DNA from 3 places in the Enterobacter sp. PL_is514 genome. Region 2 is predicted to be linked to each of the others. Evidence: predicted binding sites of a transcription regulator. Region 2 holds the regulator's gene; each other region holds the start of a gene.
The links. Region 2 encodes CRP, which controls carbon source genes, mostly activating them, when cyclic AMP is high. Its sites were predicted from a motif close to ATGTGANNNNNNTCACAT; they were not measured.
Positions count from the first base shown of each region.

Region 1: hpt (hypoxanthine phosphoribosyltransferase) is a predicted target of CRP. The motif match lies at 4,738-4,755, and genes of this name have one in related genera.
Region 3: aaeR (HTH-type transcriptional activator AaeR) is a predicted target of CRP. The motif match lies at 4,078-4,095, and genes of this name have one in related genera.

Region 1 covers NZ_JBVPGN010000033.1:78,914-89,733, forward strand. Annotated here, with positions in the region: gene AC0TNG_RS13435 (polysaccharide deacetylase family protein) at 1-938, opposite strand, end outside; gene AC0TNG_RS13440 (PTS sugar transporter subunit IIA) at 1,003-1,443, opposite strand; gene AC0TNG_RS13445 (ABC transporter permease) at 1,548-2,318, opposite strand; gene AC0TNG_RS13450 (ABC transporter ATP-binding protein) at 2,315-3,241, opposite strand; gene can (carbonate dehydratase) at 3,349-4,011, shown strand; gene hpt (hypoxanthine phosphoribosyltransferase) at 4,073-4,609, opposite strand; gene AC0TNG_RS13465 (glucose/quinate/shikimate family membrane-bound PQQ-dependent dehydrogenase) at 4,818-7,208, shown strand; gene cueO (multicopper oxidase CueO) at 7,299-8,867, opposite strand; gene AC0TNG_RS13475 (YacC family pilotin-like protein) at 9,013-9,360, shown strand; gene speE (polyamine aminopropyltransferase) at 9,475-10,344, shown strand; gene speD (adenosylmethionine decarboxylase) at 10,345-10,820, shown strand, end outside.
Region 2 covers NZ_JBVPGN010000029.1:22,238-33,057, forward strand. Annotated here, with positions in the region: gene AC0TNG_RS08620 (phosphoribulokinase) at 1-437, shown strand, start outside; gene AC0TNG_RS08625 (OsmC family protein) at 504-908, opposite strand; gene crp (cAMP-activated global transcriptional regulator CRP) at 1,220-1,852, shown strand; gene AC0TNG_RS08635 (YccS/YhfK family putative transporter) at 1,910-3,997, shown strand; gene argD (bifunctional acetylornithine/succinyldiaminopimelate transaminase) at 3,994-5,214, opposite strand; gene pabA (aminodeoxychorismate synthase component 2) at 5,301-5,864, opposite strand; gene AC0TNG_RS08650 (putative adenosine monophosphate-protein transferase Fic) at 5,895-6,479, opposite strand; gene ppiA (peptidylprolyl isomerase A) at 6,586-7,158, opposite strand; gene tsgA (MFS transporter TsgA) at 7,437-8,621, shown strand; gene AC0TNG_RS08665 (cytosine deaminase) at 8,640-9,941, opposite strand; gene nirB (nitrite reductase large subunit NirB) at 10,181-10,820, shown strand, end outside.
Region 3 covers NZ_JBVPGN010000027.1:33,785-44,604, forward strand. Annotated here, with positions in the region: gene yhdP (AsmA2 domain-containing protein YhdP) at 1-722, shown strand, start outside; gene tldD (metalloprotease TldD) at 807-2,252, shown strand; gene AC0TNG_RS04230 (YagU family protein) at 2,300-2,914, opposite strand; gene aaeR (HTH-type transcriptional activator AaeR) at 3,134-4,060, opposite strand; gene aaeX (p-hydroxybenzoic acid efflux pump operon protein AaeX) at 4,240-4,443, shown strand; gene aaeA (p-hydroxybenzoic acid efflux pump subunit AaeA) at 4,451-5,383, shown strand; gene aaeB (p-hydroxybenzoic acid efflux pump subunit AaeB) at 5,389-7,356, shown strand; gene AC0TNG_RS04255 (NAD-dependent succinate-semialdehyde dehydrogenase) at 7,446-8,900, shown strand; gene AC0TNG_RS04260 (barstar family protein) at 8,946-9,218, shown strand; gene yhcN (peroxide/acid stress response protein YhcN) at 9,283-9,549, opposite strand; gene yhcN (peroxide/acid stress response protein YhcN) at 9,661-9,924, opposite strand; gene argR (transcriptional regulator ArgR) at 10,300-10,770, opposite strand.

The DNA of each region.
Region 1 (10,820 bases), on a different contig from region 2:
CGGTGCAGGAAGTGCGTGTGGGACTGATAGTCGAACACGTCATGCATCTGCTCCAGCTCCGACACGCTCATAAACTGCAGGGATTTCGGCGCCCATTTTTGCGGATGGCGCTTGATGCGCGAGGAGATAATAAACGCCGTCGCCTTAAAGCCATACGCTTTGAGGATCGGGTAAGCATAGCGGTTAACGGACTTCAGGCCGTCGTCGAAGGTAATCACCACCGATTTCGCCGGCAGATTCATTTTGTTACGCACATACCCTTCCAGCTGGTACATCGTCAGGGTGGTATAGCCCTGATCGCGCAGCCAGGTCATCTGGTTGCTGAATGCCCGCACGCTGGTGGTCGTGGAGGTATGGCGGAAACGGGTGTTCTCCTCGTCGCGCAAAATATGGTGATAGGTAATGACCGGAATGCCATTATCTTCCTGCGCGTCCAGGCTGCTGATCCACGCCAGGCGGTTGCCGATGCGGATCTGGAACCAGGTCTGATTCAGTCGGTCTTTAAGCTTGTTCAGGATCGGATAGCGCAGATTGCTGCTCAGGGTGCCGAAGGGTGCGCTACCGTTGTTCGGGGCGTTATAAACGGGCGTGTCTTTCCACGTTATCAGGTTTTGATTGCTCAGCGGTTTATTTAGATCTCCCAGCCCATCCTCGACGCGCTGTTTACCCTGCACCGGCTCCAGGTGTCCCTTGTCGATAAATCCCGTGCCAAATCCGAAGCGGAATTCATAGTAGTCCGCCGCCGCAGGTACCACCGCAAGGATCTGCCCTGCCCGCACGTTGCCGACGTTAATGACGCTGTTGCCGACCTGCGCCCAAATCGCCGCATCTTCGGTGGTTTGCATATATTGAGCAGGCATTCTTTGCTGACTTAATAAACTGGCAGAAGACGTGCCGGACACGAACATCAATAACAGGAAAACAATACGCGTGAACATGAGGGTCTTATTCGAAGCGGAAATACTTATGCCATTGTAGCAAAAGCGACATCAATACCAACGTTTAATTCTTATACAGATCATGGAGCAGGACGAAAGGAGGATTTTTTTGCTGCTGATGCCATAAGCTGCTGACGTCCGGCGCGCCCTGCGCGACGATAGCGTTCCGGAACCCGGCGCTGGTTAACGTTTCACGCTGCGGATACATCGCTTCAAGTAATGGAAGGCTGATGCCCGAGATCACCTCACAGCAATCATGCTTATGGCTCAGCAAAGCGGCTGCGCGGTAAGGCGCCGCGCCCGATTTATCGGTCAAAAAAATGACGCCATCACCGGTGTCCGTTTCATGCAGGGCATCGCACATCATGCGGCTCAGCATATTGGTGCTCAACCCGCGCCAGTAATTTACCGCCCGGCACTGTGCCAGCGGGCCAAATCTGGCTTCAAGCTTGTCCAGCATGTCCTGCGCCCGTTCATCGTGGCAGGTGATAACCCATCCCAGCATAACTCTCTCCTTAGCAGGGAAGTAGTTTAGCGGAGTGAAGGTTAGCTTTCGGTGATAACTGTCAAAGAAAGTGCCCGGCAGACAGAATGTCGCCGGGCAAAAGATTAGCTGCGCAGACCGCGCCCGCGCTGGATCAGATACCAGCACAGCAGGTAGAAGGCGATGATGAACACCACCAGCACCGCCACCGTGGTAAACAGCGGCACGTCAGTGATACCGAGGAAGCCAAAACGGAAGCCGCTGATCATGTAGACAATCGGATTCAGGTGCGACAGCGCCTGCCAGAACGGTGGCAGCAGCGTCAGGGAGTAGAACACCCCGCCGAGATAGGTCAACGGCGTCAGCACGAAGGTCGGGATCAGGCTGATGTCGTCAAACGTTTTGGCGAACACGGCGTTCAGCAGACCGGCCAGCGAGAACAGGATCGCCGTCAGGAGCAGCGTCAGCGCCACAAACAGCCACGAGTGCACCTGGAACGGCACGAAGAACAGCGAAATCGCCGTGACCAGGATCCCCACGCACAGCCCGCGCGCCACGCCGCCGCCGACATAGCCGGCGATAATAACGTGCGTCGGTACCGGCGCGACCAGCAGCTCTTCGATGTTGCGCTGGAACTTGGCGCTGAAGAATGACGACGCCACGTTGGCATAGGCGTTGGTGATCACCGCCATCATAATCAGGCCCGGCACGATAAACTGCATATAGGTAAAGCCGTGCATCTCACCAATCCGGGAACCTATCAGGTTACCGAAAATAATGAAGTACAGAGTCATCGTAATGACTGGCGGCACCAGGGTTTGCACCCAGATGCGCATAAAGCGGTTAATCTCTTTCGCCCAGATGCTTTTCAGCGCGACCCAGTAAAGATGCGTCATGCCTTGTCTCCTTGTTTATCCTGCACCAGAGAGACAAACAGCTCTTCCAGTCGGTTCGCTTTGTTACGCATACTTAAGACCTGAATCCCCTGCGCGCTCAGCTGCGAGAACACGCTGTTGATGCCCTGCTCGCGCAGCACTTCCACTTCCAGCGTCGAGGTATCGACAAGACGATACTGATACCCTTCCAGCTTCGGCAGCGGGCTCTTTGCCGCCAGATCGAGAATGAAGGTTTCTGATTTCAGCTTGGAGAGCAGGTTCTTCATCGAGGTGTTTTCCACCAGCTCGCCGTGCTGAATGATGCCGATGTTGCGGCACAGCATTTCAGCCTCTTCAAGGTAGTGGGTGGTCAGAATAATGGTGGTGCCTTTGTCGTTGAGATCTTTCAGGAAGCCCCACATGGAACGACGAAGTTCGATATCGACACCCGCCGTCGGCTCATCAAGGATCAGCAGCTTTGGCTCGTGCATCAGCGCGCGGGCAATCATCAGGCGGCGCTTCATCCCGCCGGACAACATCCGCGCGCGTTCGTTACGCTTTTCCCACAGATCGAGCTGCTTGAGGTATTTTTCGCTCCGCTCCAGGGCCTCTTTACGCTCGACGCCGTAATAACCCGCCTGGTTAACGACGATCTGCTGCACCGTTTCAAACGGATTGAAGTTGAACTCCTGCGGCACCAGACCCAGCTGGCGCTTGGCGTTCACCACATCTTTTTGCAGGTCATAACCAAAGACGCTCACCCGGCCGGAGGTTTTATTGACCAGCGAACTGATGATCCCAATGGTGGTCGATTTCCCCGCCCCGTTCGGCCCCAGAAGCGCATAAAAATCACCGGCCTCTACTTTTAGATCTATTCCGCGCAGCGCCTGAACGCCGCCCGGATAGGTTTTTTTAAGCTGCTCAAGCTCCAGTGCAATTGCCATGAAATTAACTTACCTTCCGTTCTGACACACGTTGTGTGGTTTCATTAAAAGTCGGGTTACCCTATAGTAGCGCAACGCAATTACTCGGTTACAGGTCGCTAACCTCCATGAACAACATAGATACACTCATCAGCAACAATGCACTATGGTCAAAAATGCTGGTGGAGGAAGACCCCGGATTTTTTGGAAAACTCGCGCAGGCGCAAAACCCACGCTTTCTCTGGATTGGATGCTCCGACAGCCGCGTACCGGCGGAGCGCCTGACCGGCCTCGAGCCCGGCGAACTGTTTGTTCACCGCAACGTGGCTAACCTGGTGATTCACACCGATCTCAACTGTCTTTCTGTTGTTCAGTATGCCGTGGATGTTCTGCAAGTCGAGCACATCATCATTTGCGGCCACTACGGCTGCGGCGGCGTGCAGGCGGCGGTTGAAAACACGGAACTGGGGCTCATTGATAACTGGCTGCTGCACATCCGCGACATCTGGTTCAAACATAGCTCACTGCTGGGCGAAATGCCGCAGGAGCGTCGCATGGATACCCTGTGCGAACTCAACGTGATGGAGCAGGTGTATAACCTGGGCCACTCAACGATCATGCAATCGGCGTGGAAACGCGGGCAGAAGGTCTCGATCCACGGCTGGGCGTACGGCATTCACGACGGTCTGCTGCGCAATCTGGAAGTGACTGCCACCAACCGGGAAACGCTGGAGCAACGTTACCGTTCGGGAATTGCCAACCTTCAGCTTAAGCATGTGAACCATAAATAAAGCCGGGGATTTTCTCCCTCTCCCTGTGGGAGAGGGCCGGGGTGAGGGCATCAGCCCGCAATTACTCGTCCAGCAATACCACTTTCCCAACATACGGCAGATGGCGATAGCGCTGCGCGTAGTCAATACCGTAACCGACGACGAACTCGTCCGGGATAGAGAAACCGACAAACTCTACCGGCACCTGCACTTCACGGCGGTCAGGCTTATCCAGCAGGGTGCAAATCGCCAGCGATTTTGGCTCACGCAGGCTCAGGATCTCGCGCACTTTTGACAGCGTGTTGCCGGAGTCGATGATGTCTTCCACGATCAACACATCTTTACCACGAATATCTTCATCCAGATCTTTCAGGATTTTCACATCACGGGTGGTGGACATGCCGCTGCCGTAGCTGGAGGCGGTCATAAAATCGACCTCATGGGGCACATGCACTTCACGGCACAGGTCCGCCATGAACATGAAAGAGCCGCGCAACAGACCGACCAGCACCATTTCACTGCCGCTGTCCTTGTAATGTTCGGTGATTTGACGACCCAGTTCGGCGATACGCGCTTTGATCTCGGCTTCCGGGATCATCACTTCAACAGTATGTTTCATATTACTAACCAAATGATTTTGATGAAAATCTCTCAATACGGATGAGTTAATATCCAGCACTGATACGCAAGCCAGCCATTATATCAGCAAATGGATAACCCTGGCGTATGAGTTATAAAAAGCAAATATTGTGATTCCGATCACACTTGTTAATACCTATAATTAGTTGCTAGCAAATTATTAACAAAAACTGACGAGTACACTTTCTATGGCTGAAACAAACTCTAAACAGCCGCGTCTACTGGTGACATTAACAGCGGCGTTCGCAGCCTTCTGCGCGCTGTATCTGTTAATCGGTGGCGTCTGGCTGGTCGCGATCGGCGGCTCCTGGTACTACCCGATTGCGGGCCTGGTTATGCTTGGCGTAACCGTCCTGCTCTGGCGTAGAAAACAATCTGCACTGTGGCTGTATGCCGCACTCCTTCTTGCCACCATGATCTGGGGCGTCTGGGAAGTCGGCTTTGACTTCTGGGCGCTGACGCCGCGCAGCGACATCCTGGTCTTCTTCGGTATCTGGCTGATCCTGCCGTTCGTGTGGCGTCGCCTGATTGTGCCTTCCAGCGGTGCTGTGGCGGGCCTGGTTGTTGCCCTGCTGATTACCGGCGGCATTCTGACCTGGGCCGGTTTTAACGACCCGCAGGAGATCAACGGTACGCTGAACGCAGAATCGACGCCTGCGGCGGCTATCTCGCAGGTGGCGGACGGCGACTGGCCTGCGTATGGTCGTAATCAGGAAGGTCAACGCTACTCTCCGCTGAAGCAGATCAACGCGGACAACGTTAAGAACCTGAAAGAAGCCTGGGTATTCCGTACCGGCGACCTGAAGATGCCGAACGATCCGGGCGAGCTGACCAACGAAGTCACCCCGATCAAAGTGGGCAACATGCTTTATCTGTGTACGGCGCACCAGCGTCTGTTCGCGCTCGACGCGGCCACCGGTAAAGAGAAATGGCACTTCGATCCGCAGCTAAACTCCAACCCGTCCTTCCAGCACGTGACCTGCCGTGGCGTCTCTTATCACGAAGCGCGCGCCGATAACGCGAGCCCGGAAGTGGTTGCCGACTGTCCGCGCCGCATCATGCTGCCGGTGAACGATGGCCGTCTGTTCGCCATCAATGCCGAAACGGGCAAGCTGTGCGAAACCTTTGCCAACAAAGGTATCCTGAATCTGCAGACCAACATGCCGGACACCACGCCGGGTCTGTATGAGCCAACCTCGCCGCCGATCATCACCGATAAAACCATCGTGATTGCCGGTTCGGTAACGGATAACTTCTCCACGCGTGAAACCTCCGGCGTTATCCGCGGTTTCGACGTGAATACCGGTAAACTGCTGTGGGCCTTCGACCCGGGCGCGAAAGATCCGAATGCGATCCCGTCGGACGAGCACACCTTTACCTTTAACTCGCCAAACTCCTGGGCCCCGGCTGCGTATGACGCGAAGCTGGACCTGGTCTACCTGCCGATGGGCGTTACTACGCCAGATATCTGGGGCGGTAACCGCACGCCGGAGCAGGAACGTTATGCGAGTGCTATCGTGGCGCTGAACGCGACCACCGGTAAGCTGGCGTGGAGCTATCAGACCGTACACCACGATCTGTGGGATATGGATATGCCGTCCCAGCCGACGCTGGCGGACATTACCGTTGACGGCAAAACCGTTCCGGTGATTTACGCCCCGGCCAAGACCGGCAACATCTTCGTTCTGGATCGCAGCAACGGCAAGCTGGTTGTGCCGGCACCGGAAAAACCGGTTCCGCAGGGTGCGGCGAAAGGCGATTACGTCAGCAAAACCCAGCCGTTCTCTGACCTGAGCTTCCGTCCGAAGAAAGACCTCAGCGGGGCAGACATGTGGGGTGCCACGATGTTTGACCAGCTGGTGTGCCGCGTGATGTTCCATCAGCTGCGCTATGAAGGCATCTTCACGCCGCCTTCTGAGCAGGGCACGCTGGTCTTCCCGGGTAACCTGGGGATGTTCGAGTGGGGCGGGATCTCCGTTGACCCTAACCGTCAGGTAGCGATCGCCAACCCAATGGCGCTGCCGTTCGTTTCCCGTCTGATCCCACGCGGTCCAGGCAACCCAATGGAGCAGCCGAAAGACGCGAAAGGCAGCGGTACCGAAGCCGGTATTCAGCCGCAGTATGGCGTACCGTTCGGCGTAACGCTGAACCCGTTCCTGTCGCCGTTTGGTCTGCCGTGTAAACAGCCTGCCTGGGGTTACATCTCCGGTCTGGATCTGAAAACCAACCAGATCGTGTGGAAAAAACGTATTGGCACCCCGCAGGACAGCATGCCGTTCCCGATGCCGGTTCCTGTGCCGTTTAATATGGGTATGCCGATGCTGGGTGGCCCAATTTCCACCGCCGGTAACGTGCTGTTCATCGCGGCAACCGCAGATAACTACCTGCGCGCGTACAACATGACCAACGGTGAAAAACTGTGGCAAGGCCGTCTGCCGGCTGGCGGACAGGCTACGCCGATGACCTATGAAGTGAATGGCAAGCAGTACGTTGTCATCTCTGCGGGCGGTCACGGTTCGTTTGGCACGAAGATGGGCGACTATATTGTCGCGTATGCGTTGCCTGACGAAGGCAAATAAAAGCAAAACGGCAACCTCGGTTGCCGTTTTTGTGTTTGTTCCCTCTCCCTGTGGGAGAGGGCCAGGGTGAGGGCATCAGGCCGCACTGTTTTAAACAGTGAACCCGAGCATCATCCCCGTATCTTCATGCTCCAGCAGATGGCAGTGCGCCATATAGGCAAACTCCTTCGGCGCGTCGTGGTCAAACTTCACCAGCACCTCGCTGACGCCGCCTTCCACTCTCACCGTATCTTTCCAGCCCGCGCGATGCGCATCCGGCGCTTTGCCGTTCTCAGAAAGAATGCGGAACTGGGTACCGTGGATATGGAACGGATGCAGCATCATGTCCCCTTCACCTGAAATCACCCAGCGCTCAAACTGCCTTTTTGTCGCAGCAAACATCGGCGTGTTCATGTCAAACGCTTTACCGTTGATCATATTGGCGTTGTGGAAATCAAAGCCATGGTCGCCGTGATCCATGTTCCCCATGCCGCCCATTTTGCCGTGGTCCATATTCATATGACCCATCATCTGCCCGTGATGCATCCCCGCCATCGCCTTATCGCCATATTTCGCCATCAGCGCCTGCATGCCCATCATATCGAGCATCGGGTTCATGGAGAGCTGCAGCTTACGCTGCGTAAGACCATCAAGCGACGGGAGTGCTGGCAGAGTGGTTAACGTATCAGGCAGCGTGCCGGAAGCGGTCACCAGTAACGGCTGAATACGCAGCACCGGATGCGGCTTGTCAAACGGTGCGACCGCCATCCCCATCTGGCTAACCGGCAGGGTCACAAGATCAAACGCCTTGCCGTCGCTGATATCCACCAGCACCTCGAAGCGCTCGCCCATCAGCATCGGCAGTTCGCTTACTTTTTCCGGCTCCGGCAGAAGTCCACCGTCGCTTGCCACTACGTACAGCGGACGCTTATCGCTGGTGGCGAAGTTGAGTGAACGCGCGTTACAGCCGTTCAGCAGACGCAGGCGCAGCCAGCCTTTCGGCGCGGCATGCTGAGGATAAATGGCGCCGTTGGTCAACAGCGTGTCGCCAAACCAGCCTACCGCCGCGCTCATCACGTCCAGCTGGTAGTCAATTTGCCCGTCCGCGGTGAATTTCTTGTCCTGCACAATCACCGGCACGTCGTCGATGCCCCACTGTTTCGGCAGGCGCAGCAGGCGACTCTCGTCGTCTTCAATCAGCACCAGTCCCGCCAGCCCCATCGCCACCTGATGGCCCGTTTTGCCATGCTGATGCGGATGGAACCAGCAGGTTGCCGCGCGCTGGTCGGGCGTAAAGGTGACGCTGCGCGTGCCGCCCGCTTTGATGACGCCCTGCGGCCCGCCGTCTACCTCACCCGGCACTTCCAGCCCGTGCCAGTGCAGCGTCGTCTCTTCGGCAAGCGTGTTGTGGATATCCACCGTCACCGCTTTCCCTTTGCGCAGCTGTAGCGCCGGGCCGAGCAGATTGCCGTTATAGCCCCAGGTCGTCGCGTTGTCCGCACCGAACAGCGTGTTGCCGGACTGAACAACAAGCTTGATACGGCTACGGGCATCCGCGGTCAGCAAGTCAGGGATGGGTAAGGCAGGCCTGTCAGCCGCGAAAACCGCGCGGCTCCAGAGGGGTAATGCGCTGGCAGCACCCAGCGCAACGGAATATTTTAAAAAATCACGACGTTGCATGTTCATTTCCTTATTTCCAGCAGGCGATCTTTTGAGCATAAACCCTCCCCTTACCGGAAGGTCAAGTCAAGCGGCAATAATAAAGATCGTCGCACTGGCATCAAGTATGCTAACGTTAATTTTCCGTGAAGAAGTGGTAGAAGCAATGAAGACGTTTTTCAGGACAATTTTGTTCGGTAGCCTGATGGCAATGTGTGCGAACAGCTATGCGCTAAGTGAAAATGAAGCGGAAGATATGGCCGATTTAACGGCGGTTTTTGTATTCCTGAAAAATGATTGCGGCTACCAGAATTTACCCAACGGGCAAATTCGCCGCGCGCTGGTCTTTTTTGCCCAGCAGAACCAGTGGGATCTCAGCAACTACGACAGCTTCGACATGAAGGCGCTCGGCGAAGACAGCTACCGCGACCTAAGCGGTATTGGTATCCCCACTGCCAAAAAATGCAAAGCGCTGGCTCGCGACTCACTCAGCCTGCTCGCCTACGTCAAATAACCTTCCCGACGCCCCCTGTTGAACCTCTGACCGTGCAACCGCGGTTAGAGTTAGCTATCATGTTTCGCTCATTTTTTGTGGGCGTAACGGATGTTTACACAGGAGGAGTTCGCTATGGCCGACCACACGTTGTGGCATGAAACCTTGCATGACCAGTTTGGTCAGTACTTTGCCGTTGATAACGTGCTCTATCATGAGAAAACCGATCACCAGGATCTGATCATCTTCGAGAATGCTGCCTTTGGCCGCGTGATGGCGCTGGACGGCGTCGTGCAAACTACCGAGCGAGATGAGTTTATCTATCATGAGATGATGACCCACGTCCCGCTGCTGGCGCACGGCCACGCGAAGCATGTTCTGATTATCGGCGGTGGCGACGGCGCAATGCTGCGTGAAGTTTCCCGCCATCGTTCCATTGAAACCATCACCATGGTGGAAATCGATGCGGGCGTCGTCTCTTTCTGCCGCCAGTACCTGCCCAACCACAATGCCGGCAGCTACGACGATCCGCGCTTTAGCCTGGTGATTGACGACGGCGTTAACTTCGTTAACCAGACCTCGCAGACCTTTGACGTGATCATCTCCGACTGCACCGACCCTATCGGCCCCGGCGCGTCACTGTTTACCTCCTCCTTCTACGAGGGCTGCAAGCGCTGCCTGAACCCGGGCGGGATCTTCGTCGCCCAAAATGGCGTCTGCTTCCTGCAGCAGGATGAAGCGCTGGATAGCCATCGTAAGCTCAGCACCTATTTCGATGATGTCAGCTTCTATCAGGCCGCTATTCCGACGTACTACGGCGGGATCATGACCTTTGCCTGGGCGACGGATAACGACGTATTACGTCATCTTTCCACCGAAATTATTCAGGCCCGCTTCCATCAGGCCGGTCTTCAGTGCCGATACTACAATCCGGCTATTCATACCGCAGCGTTTGCTCTGCCGCAGTACCTGCAAGACGCATTATCCACTAAGGGGGTGAGCTAATTGAAAAAGCTTAAACTGCATGGCTTTAACAACCTGACCAAAAGCCTGAGTTTTTGTATTTACGATATCTGCTATGCCAAAACAGCGGAAGAACGCGATGGTTACATCGCCTATATCGACGAACTCTACAACGCCAACCGTCTGACCGAGATCCTGTCAGAAACCTGTTCCATTATCGGCGCCAACATCCTGAACATCGCCCGACAGGATTATGAACCCCAGGGCGCCAGCGTGACCATCCTGGTCAGCGAAGAGCCGGTCGATCCCAAGCTTATCGACAAAACGGAACACCCGGGCCCGCTGCCGGAAGTGGTTGTTGCCCACCTGGATAAAAGCCATATCTGCGTCCATACCTACCCGGAGAGTCACCCGGAAGGTGGGCTGTGTACGTTCCGCGCCGATATTGAAGTGTCGACCTGCGGCGTGATTTCCCCGCTCAACGCGCTGAACTATCTCATCCATCAGCTGGAATCGGA
Region 2 (10,820 bases):
GCCACGTGGACCTGCTGGTCGGCGTGGTCCCTATCGTTAACCTGGAGTGGATCCAGAAGCTGACGCGCGACATGAGCGAGCGCGGCCATTCACGAGAGGCGGTGATGGACTCGGTGGTGCGCTCCATGGAAGATTACATCAACTTCCTGACACCGCAGTTCTCCCGCACCCATATCAACTTCCAGCGGGTGCCGACGGTGGACACCTCCAACCCGTTTGCCGCCAAAAGTATCCCGTCCCTTGATGAGAGCTTTGTGGTGATCCATTTCCGCAATCTCGAAGGCATTGATTACCCCTGGCTACTGGCCATGCTGCAGGGCTCGTTTATTTCGCACATGAATACGTTAGTCGTGCCGGGCGGAAAAATGGGGCTGGCGATGGAGCTCATCATGACGCCGCTGGTGGAGCGACTGATGGAAGGGAAGCAGATCGCGTGAACATGTTCCCTCTCCCTGTGGGAGAGGGTTAGGGTGAGGGCATCAACACGCACGATGCCCCAATAATTAAGCCTCGATCACTTCATACGAATGCGTGATTTTTACCGCTTTCTCCAGCATTAACGCCACAGAGCAGTACTTCTCCGCAGACAGATCCACCGCACGCGAGACCGCTGCGTCCTTCAACTCTTTACCGGTGACCACAAAGTGCAGATTAATATGGGTGAACAGGCGTGGCGCCTCTTCGCGACGTTCTGACGTGAGTTTAACCTCACAATCCGTCACGTCATGACGACCTTTTTGCAGAATCGACACCACGTCAATGGCGCTGCATCCCCCTGCCGCCATCAGCACCATTTCCATTGGGCTTGGCGCTTTATCGCCGGAGTTACCGTCCATCAAAATCTGGTGTCCTGACGCGGACTCGCCCAGGAACGTTAAACCTTCAACCCATTTCACGCGCGCTTGCATATTCTTAAACTCCAACGTTGCATTTTTGGTGACAGATTACGCGTGCGTTACATTTCTCGCAATGGAAGGCGACCTGCATCATGCTGAAGCGAGACACCAGGAGACACGCGGCGAAAGCTATGCTAAAACACTCTGGATGCTACAGTAATACATTGACGTTACACATGTATGCAGAGGACATCAAACTTTACTGGCTGCGAAACGTTACGGTAGCCGACTTCCCAGGGTATGGGTAAGAATTCGATTGCAACCCCAGAGTCCGGATGCATCTGATGACTCTGGTGACAGCTTATAACAGAGGATAACAGCGCATGGTGCTTGGCAAACCGCAAACAGACCCGACTCTCGAATGGTTCTTGTCTCATTGCCACATTCATAAGTACCCATCAAAGAGCACGCTGATTCACCAGGGTGAAAAAGCGGAAACGTTGTATTACATCGTTAAAGGCTCGGTGGCAGTGCTGATCAAAGATGAAGAAGGGAAAGAGATGATCCTTTCTTATCTGAACCAGGGCGATTTCATCGGTGAACTGGGCCTGTTTGAAGAGGGCCAGGAACGTAGCGCCTGGGTTCGTGCAAAGACAGCATGTGAAGTGGCTGAAATTTCTTACAAGAAGTTCCGTCAGCTGATTCAGGTTAACCCTGACATCCTGATGCGTCTTTCTTCCCAGATGGCGCGCCGTCTGCAGGTCACCTCAGAGAAAGTGGGCAACCTCGCCTTCCTGGACGTGACAGGCCGTATCGCACAGACCCTACTGAACCTGGCGAAACAGCCAGACGCTATGACCCACCCGGACGGCATGCAAATTAAAATTACCCGTCAGGAAATTGGTCAGATCGTCGGTTGCTCCCGTGAAACAGTGGGCCGTATCCTGAAAATGCTGGAAGATCAAAACCTGATCTCTGCCCACGGTAAAACCATCGTGGTTTACGGAACGCGTTAATTCCGCTTAAACGGCGTGCCATCGCAAGGTGTCACGCCGTTTTTGTCTCTACTCCCCATGTGGCGCAGGCTGATCTATCACCCGGAAGTTAACTACGCACTGCGACAAACGCTGGTGTTGTGTCTTCCTGTGGCCATAGGCCTGATCCTCGGACATCTTCAGCAAGGTCTGCTGTTTTCCCTCGTGCCTGCCTGCTGCAACATCGCCGGTCTGGACACGCCGCATAAGCGCTTTTTCAAACGCCTGATTATCGGCGGCTGCCTGTTTGCGGGCTGTAGCCTCGCCGTACAGCTTTTACTGGCTCGTGATATTCCGCTGCCGCTGATCCTGACCGTGCTGGCGATGACCCTCGGCGTCACGGCGGAAATCAGTTCTCTGCACGCCCGCCTGCTTCCCGCGTCGCTGATTGCGGCCATTTTCACGCTGAGCCTCGCCGGGAATATGCCGGTGTGGGAGCCGCTGCTGATCTACGCCCTGGGGACATTATGGTACGGCCTGTTTAACTGGTTCTGGTTCTGGCTGTGGCGGGAGCAGCCGCTGCGTGAATCCCTGAGCCTGCTCTATGTGCAGCTTGCGGATTACTGCGAAGCCAAATACACCCTGCTGACCCAGCATACCGATCCGGAAAAATCCTTACCGCCCCTGCTGACGCGCCAGCAGAAGGTGGTGGATCTGATAAGCCAGTGCTATCAGCAGCTGCATATGCTCGCCGCCAACAAGAACCACGAATACAAACGGCTGCTGCGCACCTTCCAGGTAGGCCTGGATCTGCAGGAGCATATCTCCGTGAGCCTGCACCACCCGCAGGAGGTGCAAAAGCTGGTCGAGCGCAGCCACGCCGAAGCGGTGATCCGCTGGAACGCGCAGACCGTCTCGGCACGTCTGCGGGTGCTGGCAGACGATATTCTTTACCACCGCTACCCCACACGCTTTAACATGGAAAAACAGCTGGGCGCGCTGGAGAAAATCGCCCGTCAGCATCCGGATAACCCGGTCGGCCAGTTTGCCGCCTGGCACTTCAGCCGCATCGCCCGCGTGCTACGCACCCAGCGCCCGCTCTATCCGCGCGATCTGATGGCGGATAAGCAAAAACGCCTGCCGTTATTGCCCGCGCTCAGGAGCTATCTGTCGCTTAAATCGTCCGCCCTGCGCAACGCCGCACGAATTAGCGTGATGCTCAGTACCGCCAGCCTGATGGGCATGGCGCTGCATCTGCCGAAACCCTACTGGATCTTAATGACCGTGCTGTTTGTCACCCAGAACGGCTACGGCGCCACGCGGGTGCGTATTCTGCATCGGGCTGGCGGAACGATGGCCGGGCTGATCATCGCGGGCGTGACGCTGCACTTCCACGTGCCGGAAGGCTACACCCTGGCAGGGATGCTGGCGATCACGCTGGTGAGCTACCTGATTATCCGCAAAAACTACGGCTGGGCGATGGTGGGCTTCACGGTGACGGCGGTATACACCCTGCAGCTACTCACGCTCAATGGCGAACAGTTTATTGTCGCCAGGCTGATCGATACCCTGATCGGCTGCCTGATTGCCTTCGGCGGTATGGTCTGGCTCTGGCCGCAGTGGCAAAGCGGACTGCTGCGCCAGAATGCCCACGACGCGCTGGAGGCCGACCAGCAGGCCATTCGCCTGATCCTGAGCGACGACCCGCAGCCCTCTCCGCTGGCTTATCAGCGCATGAAGGTCAACCAGGCGCACAACGCCCTGTTCAACTCACTCAACCAGGCAATGCAGGAGCCGGGCTTTAACTCGCACTATCTGGCAGACATGAAGCTCTGGGTGACGCACAGCCAGTTTATCGTCGAGCATATTAACGCCATGACCACGCTGGCGCGCGAGCACACGATGCTGACGCCGGATCTGGCGCAGCGCTACCTGCAGTCGTGTGAAATTGCGCTGCAGCGCTGTCAGCAGCGTCTGGAATATGACTCGCCGGGTGAGTCGGGAGATTCGAACATTCTGGAAGCGCCGGAAACGTTAACCCACGGGCCAATGAGCACCCTGGAGCAGCATTTGCAGCGCGTACTGGGGCATCTGAACACCATGCACACCATTTCTTCGGTGGCATGGCGTCAGCGTCCGCATCACGGGATTTGGCTAACCCGCAGGTTGAAGCGGACGGCGTATTAACCTTTTACGATCTTCGCGACCGCGGCGGCAAAGCGGGTTAACCCGTCTTCGATGTCTTTATCTTCCACCACCAGCGACGGCGCAAAGCGCATCACGTCCGGCCCGGCGTTCAGCACCATCACCCCTTCGCGAGCGGCGGCATGCAGGAAATCACGCGCGCGTCCCTTGTACTGCGGCTTCAGCTCAGCGCCAATCAGCAGTCCCATCCCGCGGATCTCGCTGAACACGTCGTACTGCTCGTCAATCTTTTGCAGGTGTTTTACGAACAGCTCGCGCTTCGCGCTAACGCCGTTCAACACCTCCGGCGTGTTGATGATGTCGAACGCGGCGCCCGCTACGGCGCTCGCCAGCGGGTTACCGCCGTAGGTTGAGCCGTGAGAACCGACGTGGAACGCGGAGGCGATCTCCTGCGTCGTCAGGACCGCACTTACCGGGAATCCACCGCCGAGCGCTTTGGCGCTGGTCAGAATATCCGGCGTCACGCCGTAGTGCATATAGGCAAACAGGTCCCCGGTACGTCCCATTCCGCACTGCACTTCATCAAAGACCAGCAGCGCCTGATATTCGTCGCACAGCGCGCGCAGCCCTTTCAGGAATTCCGGGGTTGCCGCAGTCACGCCGCCTTCACCCTGGATCGGCTCGACAACAACTGCGCAAGTGTGGTCGTCCATTACCGCTTTCACCGCGTGCAGATCGTTAAACGGCACGTGGACGATATCAGCCGGTTTCGGGCCAAACCCGTCGGAATACTTCGGCTGGCCGCCAACGGAGACGGTAAAGAAGGAGCGTCCGTGGAAGGCGTTGTGGAAGGCGATGATTTTGGTTTTGTACGGGCTATGGCGCGTTGTCGCGTAGTAGCGCGCCAGCTTAAAAGCGGTTTCGTTGGCTTCGGTGCCGGAGTTCATAAACAGCACGCGCTCGGCAAAGGTCGCATCAATGATCTTGCGGCCCAGGCGCAGCGCCGGTTCGTTGGTGAACACGTTGCTGGTGTGCCACAGGGTTTCCCCCTGGGTTTTCAGCGCCTCCACCAGCGCGGGATGGCAATGACCCAGCGCCGTGACCGCAATACCGCCCGCGAAATCCACATACTCTTTACCCTGCTGATCCCAGACGCGGCTGCCTTTCCCCTTCACCGGGATAAACTCAGCCGGTGCATAAATCGGCAGGATCACTTCATCGAATGTCGCGCGGGTAATTGCTGGTTGTTCAGTTGCCATGTCATGACCATCCATTTTATGTCACAGTGATTGTGAAAATATAATCACAAAATATGCATAAAAAATCACAGCAAGGCAACAGTTATTCAGCGATGGAGGAAATTTGCCAGCAGCGCGTGCCCTTGTTCACTGAGGATGCTTTCCGGATGGAACTGCACGCCTTCGAGATCCCATTCGCGGTGGCGAATCCCCATGATCTCCTGCGTATCGCTCCAGGCGGTGACCTCAAAGCAGTCGGGCAACGTCGACGGGTCAATGACCAGGGAATGGTAGCGCGTCACGGTTAACGGATTATTGAGCCCCGTGAACACTCCGGTGCCCGTGTGGGTGACCGGCGAGGTTTTACCGTGCATCACTTTGGCGGCGCGCACGATGGTGGCGCCAAACGCCTGGGCAATCGCCTGATGGCCCAGACAGACGCCCAGGATCGGCAGCCTGCCGGCATAGTGCTGGATAACCTCCAGTGAAATACCCGACTCCGACGGGGTGCAGGGCCCCGGTGAAATAACGATTTTCTGAGGAGCCAGCGTCTCGATATCGGCGAGATCGATCTCGTCGTTGCGACGAACAACCACCTCTGCACCCAGTTCACAAAAATACTGGTAAAGGTTCCAGGTGAAGGAATCGTAGTTATCAATCAGCAGAATCATGGCGGCTCCCGAAAAAAATGCCGCCCTATTCTACTCAGATTCCCGCGCTTCGCTCACTACTTTGGCAAAGATAGCGTTTAGCGCGGTTAAATCACCCGTTGCGCCGCTGCGGTTAGCCGCCACCCACTGTTCGGGATCGATATCGCGCCAGTCCAGCGCGTAGCCCGCGTGGAGCGCCAGCTGCTCGAAGAAAACGCGCTGGGCAATACCGTTGCCGCGCATGAAGGGATGCAGCATGTTGATTTCGCAGTAATAGTGGCTAACCCGGTCAACAAACGCCGCTTTCTCAAGACCCACGAGATACTTTTCGCTTTCCAGCGCCGCCATCAGCTCATTACCCATTTTTTCGATGTATTCGAAATGGCAGAAGGGAATATCACCCTTGAATATATCATCGGTACGGAACTCGCCTGCCCGCTTCATCTCTCTGCGGTAGAGATGGCGGTGAATAAGGCACAGATGGGGTAACCCGGGCGCGGAAGGCCCAAGCTCAAGGGTCTCAATGTCGGGATCCGATGGACCATTACCTTTCTCAAGGAGACAACTGGCCTGAAAGTTGACGCTACGCTGCTGCTCCCAGAGACGGGATTTTTGCTTGTCGGTGAGTTTTTTCACTTAACGCCTCCCTGAATAGTCCGTTTGCCACAAGTATAAGCAGCAAAACGCGCTTTCGCAGGGAGGGCGACATAACGCGGGCATGAGAAGCCCGCGTTCAGAAGAATTACGGCAGAACTTTTGCGGAGAGGATCACGACAGGTTTTGACGGCACATTCTGATACGGACCGACGTCGTGAGTAGGCACCTGAGAAATCTTGTCGGCCACGTCCATCCCTTTCACGATTTTACCGAAGACCGCATAGCCGAAGTCACGCTGGCCGTGGTCGAGGAAGGCGTTATCCGCCACGTTGAGGAAGAACTGGCTGGTCGCGCTGTCTTTGTCTGCGGTACGCGCCATGGAGATGGTGCCGCGCTTGTTCAGCAGGCCGTTGTCCGCTTCGTTTTTAATAGGCGGGTTCGGCTGCTTCTGCTGCATCTGCTCGTTGAAGCCGCCGCCCTGCACCATAAAGCCAGGGATCACGCGGTGGAAGGTCGTGTTGTTATAGAAACCACTGTTCACGTAGTCGAGGAAGTTTTTCACAGAAACCGGAGCTTTCTGGCTATTCAGTTCCAGCTCAATGTTCCCGGCGGAGGTGGTCAGCAGAACGTGAGGGTCCCCTTTGGCTGCCAGCGCAGCAGGGGAAACGGCAGAAAGAGCAAACACAGCTGCGACAGCCGCCAGTGTTGATTTGAGCATGAGAATTCCTTAACAAAGCGCAGTATAAAAAGCGAATGGCTTGATTCTAAAGAGCAGTATGAACGGAGACCAGCCTTTTACCTAATTTTACGAAATTGAAACAGTTGTAACCACGCAAACGGTTGGCTTTAGGGTCTTTTTGTGTGATCAAGATCACACAAAAACATGCAATGAAGTTCTAATTTCTCTTAAAAGATATGAATAGATCACTTTAATGTCTAAAATCTGCCCGCTCTCAGCGCCCCCTGGGCGCTTTTCTTTTTCTGAACAGGCCAGACATGACTAACAGCAATCGCATCAAGCTCACATGGATCAGCTTCTTCTCCTACGCCCTGACCGGCGCGTTGGTGATCGTCACCGGGATGGTGATGGGAAATATCGCAGACTACTTCCAGCTGCCCGTTTCCAGCATGAGTAATACCTTCACCTTCCTCAACGCAGGGATCCTGATCTCTATTTTCCTGAATGCCTGGCTGATGGAAATCGTGCCGCTGAAAACCCAGCTGCGTTTTGGCTTTGTGCTGATGGTCGCCGCCGTGGCTGGCCTGATGCTAAGCCACAGCATCGCGCTGTTCTCAGCCGCGATGTTCGTGCTTGGTCTGGTCAGCGGGATCACCATGTCGATCGGTACGTTCCTGATTACCCATATGTATGAAGGCCGCCAGCGCGGCGCGCGCCTGCTGTTTACCGACTCCTTCTTCAGCATGGCCGGAATGATTTTCCCGATGGTCGCGGCCGTTCTGCTGGCGCGCAGCATCGAGTGGTACTGGGTCTATGCCTGCATTGGTCTGGTCTACGTTGCCATCTTCATTCTGACCTTCGGCTGTGAATTCCCGGTGCTGGGCAAGAAAGCGCAAACCACCGCAGAACCCGTCGCGAAAGAGAAATGGGGTATCGGCGTGCTGTTCCTCTCCATCGCCGCCCTGTGCTATATCCTGGGCCAGCTGGGCTTTATCTCCTGGGTACCGGAATACGCCAAAGGTCTGGGCATGAGCCTGAACGATGCGGGTAAACTGGTGAGCGATTTCTGGATGTCTTACATGTTCGGCATGTGGGCGTTTAGCTTCATCCTGCGCTTCTTCGACCTGCAGCGCATTCTGACCGTACTGGCAGGTCTGGCGACCGTGCTGATGTACCTGTTCATCAACGGCTCCCCGGAACATATGCCGTGGTTCATTCTGACCCTGGGCTTCTTCTCCAGCGCGATCTACACCTCGATCATCACCCTGGGCTCCCTGCAGACCAAAGTGGCCTCGCCGAAGCTGGTTAACTTCGTTCTGACCTGTGGCACCATCGGCACCATGCTGACCTTCGTGGTGACGGGCCCGATCGTTGCCCACAGCGGCCCGCTGGCCGCGCTGCATACCGCGAACGGTCTGTACGCCGTGGTGTTCATCATGTGCTTCATCCTGGGCTTTGTGACCCGCCACCGCCAGCACAACGCGGCAGCGGCATCGCACTAAACCCTGCGCCCCTTTGCATTAGGCAGAGGGGCTGTTTCTGGCGAAACTTACCTCTTCTCCTCCGGTATCCATCTGGATCCAGGTCTGCGCCAGCTGCGTGGTGGCAATGATCCGTCCCTGACGAATCGACCAGCGCACCGGCACCTGGCAGCGCACCGCTTCAAACCCGCTCTCCGCAGGCAAAATAATCAGGTTTGCCGGGTTTCCCGTTTCAATACCGTAATCGCTCAGGCCAAAGGTCCGGGCGCTGTTGTGGGTGATGAGATTCAGGCCGCTGTCGATTTGCGGATAGCCCATCATCTGGCAGACGTGTAGCCCCATATGCAGCACCTGCAGCATGTTGCCGGTACCGAGCGGGTACCACGGGTCGAAGACGTCGTCGTGACCGAAGCAGACGTTTATGCCCGCCTCCTGCAACTCTTTCACCCGGGTGATGCCGCGACGCTTCGGATAATCATCAAAGCGCCCCTGCAGGTGGATGTTGACCAGCGGGTTAGCGACGAAGTTAATCCCCGACATTTTCAGCAGGCGGAAGAGCCGCGAGGTGTAAGCGCCGTTGTAGGAATGCATGGCGGTGGTGTGGCTGGCCGTCACGCGCGGCCCAATACCGGCCTCATACGCCAGCGCGGCCACCGTCTCGACAAACCGCGACTGTTCGTCGTCGATTTCGTCGCAGTGAATATCCAGCGGACGGTCATACTTCTTCGCCAGCTCGAACGCGATGTGCAGCGACTGGACGCCATACTCGCGGGTGAACTCGAAGTGTGGGATCGCCCCCACCACGTCGGCCCCCAGCTTTAACGCCTCTTCCAGCAGCGCCGCGCCGTTCGGGTAAGAGAGAATACCTTCCTGCGGAAACGCGACAATTTGCAGCGTTACCCACGGCGCCACCTCCTGCTTCACCTCCAGCATCGCCTTCAGGGCGGTGAGCGTCGGGTCGGAGACATCCACATGGGTGCGAACAAACTGGATGCCGTTGGCAATTTGCCACTTCAGCGTTTTCCAGGCGCGCGCTTTAACGTCCTCGTGGCTGAGCAACGCCTTGCGCTCCGCCCAGCGCTCGATGCCTTCGAACAGCGTGCCGGACTGGTTCCAGTTCGGCTCGCCCGCCGTCTGGGTGGTATCAAGATGGATATGCGGCTCAATGAAAGGCGGGATAGCCAGCCCACCGCGCGCATTCAGTACTTCATAACTTTCGGCATGGGTTTCGTCCATCGGGGTGATGTCACCAAATCGCCCGTTCTCAATAGCGAGCTGCCACAGCCCTTCCCGACCCGGTAAACGAACATTCTGAACAAGCCATAACGGTGCTGTAGACATACCTTTCCCCTAAAAAACGCCGCTGATATTCAGGCGTATTAATTCTGGCAAAACCGCCCCTGAGTTGTACACAAATTCAACGAACACGAAAAGCCTGTGATTTCCGCCACTTATAAAAACCCTGACAAATCAGTTATATACCACCTAAGGAGTAGGCGAAGGCGTATTTGATTTGCATCAATAAGCGCCCCTGCTGAATCGTTAAGGTAGGCAATAATAGAAAAGAAATCGAGGCAATAATGAGCAAAGTCAGACTCGCTATCATCGGTAACGGCATGGTCGGCCACCGCTTTATCGAGGATCTTCTCGATAAGGCCGATGCTGAGCAGTTCGATATTACCGTGTTCTGTGAAGAACCCCGCAAGGCGTACGACCGTGTGCACCTCTCTTCCTATTTCTCCCATCATACCGCCGAAGAGCTCTCTCTGGTGCGTGAAGGTTTTTACGAGAAGCATGGCGTAAAAGTGCTGGTGGGCGAACGCGCTATCACCATCAACCGTCAGGAAAAAGTGATCCACTCCAGCGCCGGGCGTACGGTTTTTTACGACAAGCTGATCATGGCGACGGGCTCCTATCCGTGGATCCCGCCGATTAAAGGCTCGGAAACGCAGGATTGCTTCGTCTACCGTACCATTGAAGATCTCAACGCCATCGAATCCTGCGCACGCCGCAGCAAGCGCGGTGCGGTGGTCGGCGGCGGTCTGCTGGGCCTGGAAGCGGCTGGCGCGCTGAAAAACCTCGGCGTTGAAACCCACGTCATCGAATTTGCCCCGATGCTGATGGCCGAACAGCTGGACCACATGGGCGGTGACCAGCTGCGTCGTAAAATTGAGAGCATGGGCGTGAAGGTTCACACCAGCAAGAACACCAAAGAGATTG
Region 3 (10,820 bases), on a different contig from region 2:
GCGGCCTGGTTGATACCGGATTTGGCCGCATGACGGCCGCAGGGGAATGGGTGAATAACCCGGGCGAGCAGCGGACGTCCCTGAAGGGCGACATTAAAGGCAACAAACTGGATGCGGCAGCCAGTTTCTTTGGTATCAGCACGCCGCTGCGCGGCTCGTCATTTGATGTCGATTACGATCTTCACTGGCGTGATGCCCCGTGGAAGCCGGATGAGGCCTCGCTTAACGGCATTCTGAAAACCCACTTCGGCAAAGGTGAGATCGCCGACGTGAGTACGGGGCGTGCCGGACAGATCCTGCGCCTGCTGAGTTTTGACGCGCTGCTGCGCAAGCTGCGCTTCGATTTCAGTGATACCTTCAACGAAGGTTTCTACTACGATTCCATCCGCAGTACGGCGTGGATCAAGGACGGCGTTCTGCACACGGACGACACGCTGGTGGATGGCCTTGAAGCGGATATCGCCATGAAAGGCTCCGTTAACCTCGTGCGTCGCGAACTGGATATGGAAGCCGTCGTGGCACCGGAAATTTCCGCGAGCGTGGGTGTGGCGGCAGCTTTCGTGGTGAACCCGATTGTTGGTGCGGCGGTGTTTGCCGCCAGTAAAGTGCTGGGGCCACTCTGGAGCAAGGTCTCCATTCTGCGCTACCGCATTACCGGTCCGGTAGATAAACCGCAGATTAACGAGGTGCTGCGCCAGCCGCGCAAAGATGCACAGCAATGATTTGACGTGGGCAGGTAATTGCCTCACTCTCAATAAATACGATCTTTATACCGCCACGGGCGGCAACGAACGAGTAGCAATACGATGAGTCTGAACCTGGTAAGTGAACATTTGCTCGCAGCGAACGGCCTGAGCCATCAGGACCTGTTCTCCATTCTTGGTCAACTGACCGAACGCCGTCTCGACTACGGCGACCTTTATTTCCAGTCGAGCTATCACGAATCCTGGGTTTTAGAAGACAGCATCATCAAAGATGGCTCCTACAACATCGACCAGGGCGTCGGCGTCCGTGCCGTCAGCGGCGAGAAAACCGGTTTTGCCTATGCCGATCAGATTAGCCTCACCGCACTTGAGCAGAGCGCGCAGGCCGCGCGTACCATTGTGCGTGATACCGGCGATGGTCGCGTGAAAACCCTCGGAGAAGTGCAGCACTCTGCGCTCTATACCAGCATCGATCCGCTGCAGAGCATGAGCCGTGAAGAGAAGCTGGATATCCTGCGTCGCGTGGACAAAGTCGCCCGCGCGGCGGACAAACGCGTGCAGGAAGTTTCAGCCAGCCTGAGCGGTGTGTATGAACTGATTCTGGTGGCGGCAACGGACGGCACCCTGGCGGCAGATGTTCGCCCGCTGGTGCGTCTCTCCATCAGCGTGCAGGTTGATGAGGACGGCAAACGCGAGCGCGGCTCAAGCGGCGGCGGCGGTCGTTTCGGCTATGACTGGTTCCTGGGCGACGTTGACGGTGAAGCGCGCGCTGACGCGTGGGCAAAAGAAGCCGTGCGTATGGCGCTGGTGAATCTGAATGCCGTCGCGGCGCCGGCGGGCTCATTCCCGGTGGTGCTGGGTGCTGGCTGGCCGGGCGTATTGTTGCATGAGGCGGTAGGCCACGGCCTGGAAGGCGACTTTAACCGTCGCGGGACGTCCGTGTTCAGCGGACAGATCGGGCAACTTGTCTCCTCGGAGCTGTGCACCGTGGTGGATGACGGCACCATGCGCGATCGCCGTGGCTCGGTGGCTATCGACGATGAAGGTACGCCAGGCCAGTACAATGTGCTGATCGAAAACGGCGTGCTGAAAGGCTACATGCAGGACAAACTCAACGCGCGCCTGATGGGGGTTGCGCCGACGGGCAACGGACGCCGTGAATCTTACGCGCATCTGCCGATGCCGCGCATGACCAACACTTACATGCTGCCGGGCAAATCCACGCCGCAGGAGATTATCGAATCCGTTGATTACGGTATCTTTGCGCCAAACTTTGGCGGCGGCCAGGTGGACATTACCTCCGGTAAGTTTGTCTTCTCTACTTCAGAAGCGTACCTGATCGAGAAGGGCAAAGTGACCAAAGCGGTGAAAGGTGCAACGCTGATTGGCTCCGGTATTGAAGCCATGCAGCAGATCTCGATGGTTGGTAACGATCTGAAGCTGGATAATGGCGTGGGCGTCTGCGGTAAAGAGGGCCAGAGCCTGCCGGTTGGCGTGGGCCAGCCAACGCTGAAAGTGGACAACCTGACGGTGGGCGGCACAGCCTGACCTGACTCCTTCATAAAAAAGGCGCTACATCAGTAGCGCCTTTTTTTTTAGCGTAAGTGACCCAGCGGTATCTCCGGATCCGGCTCGTGCGTGATGCGGTTACGTAAATCACGACGAATGATTTCTATCGACCAGAACCAGACCAGATGGCCCACGATCTCTGACACGTGTTCATACCACGGCAGCTCAAATAGCGGTGGCGTCAGCCCCATCAGCGGGAAGGAGATCATATGCACAAAGAGCTGAGCTAACGCACCCGCCAGCAAACCCTGCCAGAGTTTAATTTTCGGGAAGACTTCAGCAACGACACAATACCCGACAGCGAAGACGATTGAGAAAATAATATGCGTCACGCCGACCCAGTTAAATATATGTCCGGCAAATGTATAAACCGCTGCGTTAGGATCAACAACACCCAGCCAGTCACGTAAAAATACATAGGGAGGGTTTAAAAAATTACGTGAACAGTCAATCTGGCTTGCGGCTCTTATTAATTGCTCAGGCCCGCATGCGCCGGTAAATAGATCGGTGGGACTGCGTGGCGGAAGCGGCACTTCGGCTCCCCATTTGACAAACGCGGAGACAATCCCTGCAATTAAACCGACGAATGCGGCGAGCCCATAGCGCCTGCGTGAAGGCGGTGTTTGTTCAAATAGATTCATTTCTTTTCCTTGTTTAATGTCATCCTGCGGAATACATTTTATTATTCATATAAGCAACAAATTAATAACAGTCTGAACAGCAGACTGTTTATAAAGTAAAGGGCGGGCGGCGGCAGTGTCAATTAGCTATTCCTGATAGTGACGAAGGAATATTCCAGATTGCAGAGGGGGTTTATCCTGGAAATATTCATCGCTCATATACTTTCAGGGATAAATCGATTATTCCTTCCTTCTTCCCCGCATCCCCTGAAACAGCTCCGCCACGTCCACAAAATACTCGGTCAGATAGTTAATACACACCTGTACCTTGAGCGGGAGTTTGTCTTTTTCGGTATACAGGGCGTACACCGGGCGCGGATCGGACTGGTAGCGTGGGAAGAGGATCTCCAGCACGCCGCTGTTGATCTCGTTGATCACCCACATCAGCGGCACGTAGGCGATCCCGGCGCCGGCCACCAGCCAGCGCGAAATGGTCATCGGATCGTTAGTGACAAAACGCCCTTCCGGCAGCAGTCGGGTGGAGATCCCTTCCGGGGCGATCAGCTCAAATTCATTGTCGGGCCGCACGCTGTACTCCAGCCATGAGTGGTTAGTGAGGTCGGCGGGTTTCTCCGGAACACCGTACTGCGCCAGATAGCTTTTCGATGCACAGACCACCATCGGCATGCTGCCCAGCCGACGCGAGAACAGGCTGGAATCCTGCAGCGCGCCGACGCGGATCACCACGTCCAGCCCGTCGGCAATCAGATCCGGCGCCGGGATACCCGTCACCAGATTGACGGTAAGCCCGGGGTACTCTTTCAGCATATCCGCGGTCATGGCAGCGAGAACATTTTGTGCCATAGTTGAAGAACACCCGATGCGCAGCGTGCCGATGGGGGTGTTGTTGAAGGCATAAAGCTGTTCGTGAACATCCTGCACTTCAAGCAGCATGCGGCGACAGCCCTGATAGTAAATTTTACCCGCTTCCGTCAGCCCAATGCTGCGGGTGCTGCGGTTGAGCAGCTTGACCTGAAGCTCATCTTCCAGTTTGGACACCGTCTGGCTGATGGATGAGACGCTCATCTGAAGCTGGCGTGCAGCGGCGGTAAAGGAGCCCAGTTCAACCACTTTGGCGAAGACCGACATGCGTTTTAAACGTTCCATTGTTCACTCTGGCTTAAAAGTGATTTAGATCACATATTATAGATAACAGCATAACAGTTACGTTAATATATTATTTATTACATAACGGCTGCGCCATTCTCGCCCGGCGTTTCTTGCTCTCCTGCGATGGCGTGCGCTAAAAAATTCTGAAGCCTGCACTCTCTCTAATCAAGGTCAACATGAGTCTGTTTCCCGTTATCGTGGTGTTTGGTCTGTCGTTCCCACCGATATTTTTCGAGCTTCTTTTATCACTGGCGATCTTCTGGCTGGTGCGCAAGGTGCTGGTCCCTACCGGGATCTACGATTTCGTCTGGCACCCTGCATTGTTCAATACCGCGCTGTATTGCTGCCTGTTCTATCTGATATCGCGCATGTTTGTCTGAGGTTGATGTGAAAACGCTAACAAGAAAAATCTCCCGCACTGCCATTACTACGGCGCTGGTTATCCTCGCCTTCATCGCTATTTTCCGCGCCTGGGTCTATTACACCGAATCACCGTGGACGCGTGATGCACGCTTCAGCGCCGATGTGGTGGCCATCGCCCCTGACGTGGCCGGTCTTATCACGGCGGTCAACGTCCACGACAACCAGCTGGTGAAGAAAGATCAGGTCCTGTTCACCATCGACCAGCCTCGTTACCAGAAAGCGCTGGAAGAGGCGGAAGCGGACGTGGCCTATTACCAGGCGCTGGCTGCGGAGAAACGCCGCGAGGCTGGCCGCCGTAATCAGCTGGGCGTTCAGGCAATGTCCCGTGAAGAGATTGACCAGTCCAACAACGTGCTGCAGACCGTGCTCCACCAGCTGGCGAAAGCGCAGGCAACGCGCGATCTGGCGAAGCTCGATCTGGAGCGCACCGTGATCCGTGCGCCGTCGGATGGCTGGGTGACCAACCTGAACGTCTACGCCGGGGAATTCATTACCCGCGGCTCAACCGCCGTGGCGCTGGTGAAACAGAACTCCTTCTACGTGCTCGCCTATATGGAAGAGACCAAGCTGGAAGGCGTACGTCCAGGATATCGCGCGGAGATCACGCCGCTGGGTAGCAATCGCGTCTTTAAAGGCACCGTCGACAGCGTTGCCGCAGGGGTGACTAACTCCAGCAGCTCTAACGATGCCAAAGGGATGGCGACGGTAGATTCCAACCTCGAGTGGGTGCGTCTGGCCCAGCGCGTGCCGGTGCGCATCCACCTGGATGAACAGCAGGGAAATCTGTGGCCTGCGGGTACCACGGCGACGGTGGTGATTACCGGTGAAAAAGACCGGGATGCCAGCCAGGATTCATTCTTCCGTAAAATTGCCCACCGCCTGCGCGAGTTTGGTTAATCGACATGGGTATCTTTTCCATCGCCAGCCAGCACATTCGCTTCGCCGTGAAGCTGGCGTGCGCCATCGTGCTGGCGCTGTTTGTCGGCTTCCACTTCCAGCTTGAAACCCCTCGCTGGGCGGTGCTGACGGCTGCGATTGTCGCGGCGGGTCCGGCCTTCGCCGCGGGCGGGGAGCCCTATTCTGGCGCGATCCGCTATCGCGGGATGCTGCGTATCATCGGGACGTTTATCGGCTGCTTCGCGGCGCTGACTATTATTATTCTGATGATCCGCACCCCGCTGCTGATGCTGATGGTCTGCTGTATCTGGGCAGGTTTCTGCACCTGGATCTCGTCTCTGGTGAAAGTGGAGAACTCCTACGCCTGGGGGCTGGCGGGCTATACCGCGCTGATTATTGTCATTACCATTCAGTCTGAACCGCTGCTCGCCCCACAGTTTGCGGTGGAGCGCTGCAGCGAGATTGTGATTGGTATTGTCAGTGCAATCGTCGCTGACCTGCTGTTCTCCCCGCGCTCCATCAAGCAGGAAGTCGACCTTGAGCTTGACGCGCTGATGGTTGCCCAGTACCAGCTGATGCAGCTCTGCATTAAGCACGGCGACAGCGAAGAGGTGGATAAAGCCTGGAGCGGGCTGGTACGTCGTACGCAGGCGCTGGAAGGGATGCGCAGCAACCTTAATATGGAGTCCTCGCGCTGGGCTCGCGCGAATCGTCGCCTGAAGGCCCTCAACACGGTCTCTCTGACGCTGATTACCCAGGCATGTGAAACCTATTTGATTCAGAACACCCGACCGGAAGCGGTCACCGATACGTTCCGCGAACTGTTTGCCGAGCCGGTGGAAACCGTGCAGGACGTGCACAAGCAGCTTAAGCGCATGCGTCGGGTGATTGCCTGGACTGGGGAGCGCGACACGCCGGTGACGATCTACACCTGGGTCGGTGCCGCGACGCGCTATCTGCTGCTGAAGCGCGGCGTGATCGGGAACACCAAAATCAGCGCGGCGGAAGAAGAGGTGCTGCAGGGCGAAGTGGTGATCAAGGCGGAATCCGCCGAGCGTCATCACGCCATGGTCAACTTCTGGCGTACCACGCTGGCCTGTATGCTCGGCACGCTGTTCTGGCTGTGGACGGGCTGGACGTCCGGCAGCGGCGCGATGGTGATGATTGCCGTCGTGACCGCACTGGCGATGCGTCTGCCTAACCCGCGAATGGTCGCCATTGATTTCCTCTACGGCACCATTGCCGCCCTGCCGATAGGCGCGCTCTATTTTCTGGTCATCATCCCGTCGACGCAGCAGAGCATGCTGCTGCTCTGTATTAGTCTGGCGGTAATGGCGTTCTTTATCGGTATTGAAGTACAAAAGCGGCGCCTGGGATCGCTGGGGGCGCTGGCAAGTACGATTAACATCATCGTGCTCGATAACCCGATGACCTTCCATTTCAGCCAGTTCCTCGACAGCGCGTTAGGTCAGCTGGTGGGCTGTTTCCTGGCCATGATGGTGATACTTCTGGTTCGGGATAACTCGCAGGCAAGAACGGGCCGCGTGCTGCTGAACCAGTTCGTGTCGGCTGCCGTGTCGTCGATGACAACCAATACCGCGCGCCGTAAAGAGAACCACCTGCCCGCGCTCTACCAGCAGCTGTTTTTACTGCTGAACAAGTTCCCGGGCGATATCGCGAAGTTCCGCCTGGCGTTAACCATGATCATCGCGCACCAGCGTCTGCGTAACGCGCCCGTGCCGATCAACGACGATCTGTCGGCCTGGCACCGCCAGTTACGTCGTACCGCCGATCACGTGCTTTCCGCCAGCAGCGATGACAAACGGCGTCGTTACTTTACGCAGCTGCTTGAAGAGCTCGATATCTACCAGGAGAAGCTAAAGCACTGGGAAGCACCGCCTCAGGTGACCGAGCCAGTAGGACGGCTGGTGTTTATGCTGCAGCGCTACCAGAATGCCCTCACGGATAACTGACTGAAGTAAAAAACCGACGCCAAAAGCGTCGGTTTTTTTGTGGCTATACTTATTCCAGCACGTTCTTACATTTCAGGAAGGGAGGACACATGACGACCCAGGCGCTTCAGGATCACATCCTTTTTCAGACCGGTTATCTGGTCAACGGGATCTGGAAAACGCTGGACACGACGTTCGATGTACTTAACCCCGCGACCGGGGAAGTCATCGCTAAAGTCGCGAAGGCGGGTAAAGCACAAACCGAAGACGCTATCGCAGCGGCCACCAAAGCCTTCCCGGCCTGGCGTGCCAAAACCGCAAAAGAGCGTTCGGCGATTCTCTACCGCTGGTACGAACTGATTATTGAGAATAAAAGCTGGCTCGGGCGGTTAATGACCACCGAACAGGGCAAACCCCTGAAAGAGGCGGAGGGAGAAGTCGAGTACGCCGCCAGCTTTATCCAGTGGTTTGCCGAAGAAGCCAAACGCGCGAACGGTGAAATTATTCCGCCGATCAAACCCGGCTCACGCATTCTGGCGACCCGTGAACCCATTGGTGTGGTCGCGGCGATTACGCCGTGGAACTTCCCGATGGCCATGCTCACCCGCAAGTTAGGCCCGGCGCTGGCAGCAGGATGTACCGGGGTGATCAAACCGGCCAATAACACACCGCTTAGTGCCTTTGCGCTGCTTACCCTGGCAAAACAGGCCGGCGTACCCGACGGCGTGCTCAACGCCGTGGCCGGGAATACGCATGAAATCAGCGATGCGATTATGGCAAGCCGGGACGTGCGTAAAATCTCCTTTACGGGTTCAACCTCCGTCGGCAAAACGCTGGTGCGTAACGCCGCAGAAACCATGAAGAAAGTCTCGATGGAGCTGGGGGGAAATGCTCCTTATATCGTTTTTGAGGATGCGGATATCGACGCAGCGGTTAAGGGGGCGATCGCCAACAAGTTCCGCAATGCCGGGCAGGTCTGCGTCAGCGTGAACCGTTTTTATATTCAGGAAACCGTCTACGACAAATTTGTTAATAAACTTGCCGATGCGGTGAATGGGCTGAAGGTGGGGAATGGTCTTGACGAAGGGGTGATCGTCGGGCCGCTGATTGAACCTTCTGCGGTCAACAAGGTGCGTGAGCATGTCGACGATGCCGTTGCCCGGGGCGCAACCGTACTGGCTGGGGGTAAACCCCATCCGCTTGGTGGGAATTTCTGGATGCCAACCGTACTGGGCGACTGCCATGAAGGCATGAAGCTGGCAGAAGAAGAGACGTTTGGCCCGGTGGCGGCGTGCTTCCGTTTCACCTCGGAAGATGAAGTTATCCAGCGCGCCAACAACACGCCCTATGGGCTGGCGGCTTACTTCTATACCCAGAATCTCTCACGGGTCTTCCGCGTTTCACAGGCAATCGAGAGCGGGATGATCGGCATTAACGAGTGTGCCGTCTCCACGGAGCTCGGCCCCTTTGGCGGCGTAAAAGAGTCAGGTCTTGGACGAGAGGGCTCCGTGCTGGGGCTGGAAGAGTATCTGGAAGTTAAAACCCTGCATATTGGGGGATTATAATAGACAGGGCGGCATCTGCCGCTCGCCTGGACTGGGTGGCTGGCAATGAAAACCTATACGTTTGATTTTGACGAGATCGACAGTCAGGAAGACTTCTACCGTGAATTTATCCGGGTGTTTGATCTTGAACGGGAAAGCGTGACGAATCTGGATACGCTGTGGGACGTGGTGACCGGCAGCCTGCTGCCGCTACCGCTGGAAATTGAGTTCATCCATTTGCCCGATAAGCTTCGCAGACGTTTTGGCGCGCTGATATTGCTTTTCGATGAAGCGGAAGAAGAGCTTGAAGGGCAGCTGCGCTTTAACGCGCGGCATTGAATCAAAAAAAAAGCCCCTGACCATGAGGCCAGGGGCAAGTCGTATGATGAGATACGACGAGGGTTTATTTATACAGCTCTGCCGTTGCATGCCAGTGGTCACCCTGATTCAGTTCGGTGACGCGATAGCTGCTGGCGCCTGCTTTTTCAGCTTTGGCGGCAAGTTCGTGACGAATATCCATCGGGGAACCGGTGACTGACGTCACGGATACGCTGCCCATTGGCTGCAGATTTTGTGCCTGGTCGGCATTCACCTGCTGTACGGCTGCACTTGCGCCGAAAGAGAGAACGGATGCCAGACCGAGGGTTGCGATGATCAATTTGGTTTTCATAGTCTTTACTCCTGAATAGGGTTTTTTACTCAACGGCGAGAAGGGTTGAACCGCTATTTTTATGCCTGGTGCCGTTGAGGGGAGATTTACGTTTTCAGTTATTACTAAAACTTATTTGTACAGCTCAGCGGTGGCGTGCCAGTGGTCACCAGAACGCGCTTCGATGATGCGATAGGATGACGCACCCTGTTCTTCCGCTTTTTTGTTCAGCATCTCACGCATGTCCATTGGCGATGTGCCGACCGCGCCGACAGAAACCGTACCGATGGCCTGGCGGGATTGCGCCTGGTCAGCATTGATAGAGTCGGCAGCGAAAGCACCGAATGACAGGACAGACAGGACGCTCAGCGCCGCTACAGTTGATTTGATTTTCATGATTCTTACCTCGTCGAATTTTTTAGTGGGGTCTTGTTTCGTGACCCTCATCACAAAATCAAGTATACACTAATAACGGTAAAAATTAATACCAGACTAATGGTTTCTATTGTTATTACGTGTTAACCAGACTATTTTTTATAACCAAATTGCATAATATTGGGTGTTTTTTGTTCGATTGTGGTGATTATATCTAATTAAATCATATGGATAGTAGCTTTTGATTTTTTGTGCGATTTTTTGATTTAGCATTCACCAGATGAATGTTAATGGGTGGTAAAAAGCACTATTTGTCAAAGTGAAGGGCAGTAGAAAAGAAGGGGAAACGCAGCGTAAGCAGAACGATCCCCGTAGCGACGCTACGGGGAGAGGGGATTAGAGTTCCTGTTCGAACAGAACCAGAATCGCTTCGTGGAGATCTTTCACGGAGAAACCGCTGGCTGGTGTGGTAAAGATGGTGTCATCGCCGGCGATAGTCCCCAGGATCCCCTCCGTTTTACCCAGCGAGTCCAGCATGCGGGCAATCAGCTGTGCGGCGCCAGGGCTTGTGTGGATCACCACTACGGCGTCGTTATGATCGATATCCAGAACCAGATTTTTGAGCGGGCTGGAGGTGGTCGGCACGCCAAGTTCTGCCGGCAGGCAATAGACCATCTCCATCTTGGCGTTACGGGTACGCACCGCGCCAAATTTCGTTAACATGCGGGAGACTTTCGACTGATTGATGTTATCGAAGCCTTGTTCCTGCAGCGCCTGAACAATTTCTCCCTGAGAACTGAATTTCTCTTCTTTGAGTAGCGCCTTAAACGCCTTTACTAATTCTTCTTGCTTAGACGAGCTTCGCATAAGTCACCCGGAATATGACGATAGAAACAACATTATTATGCATGTGGATG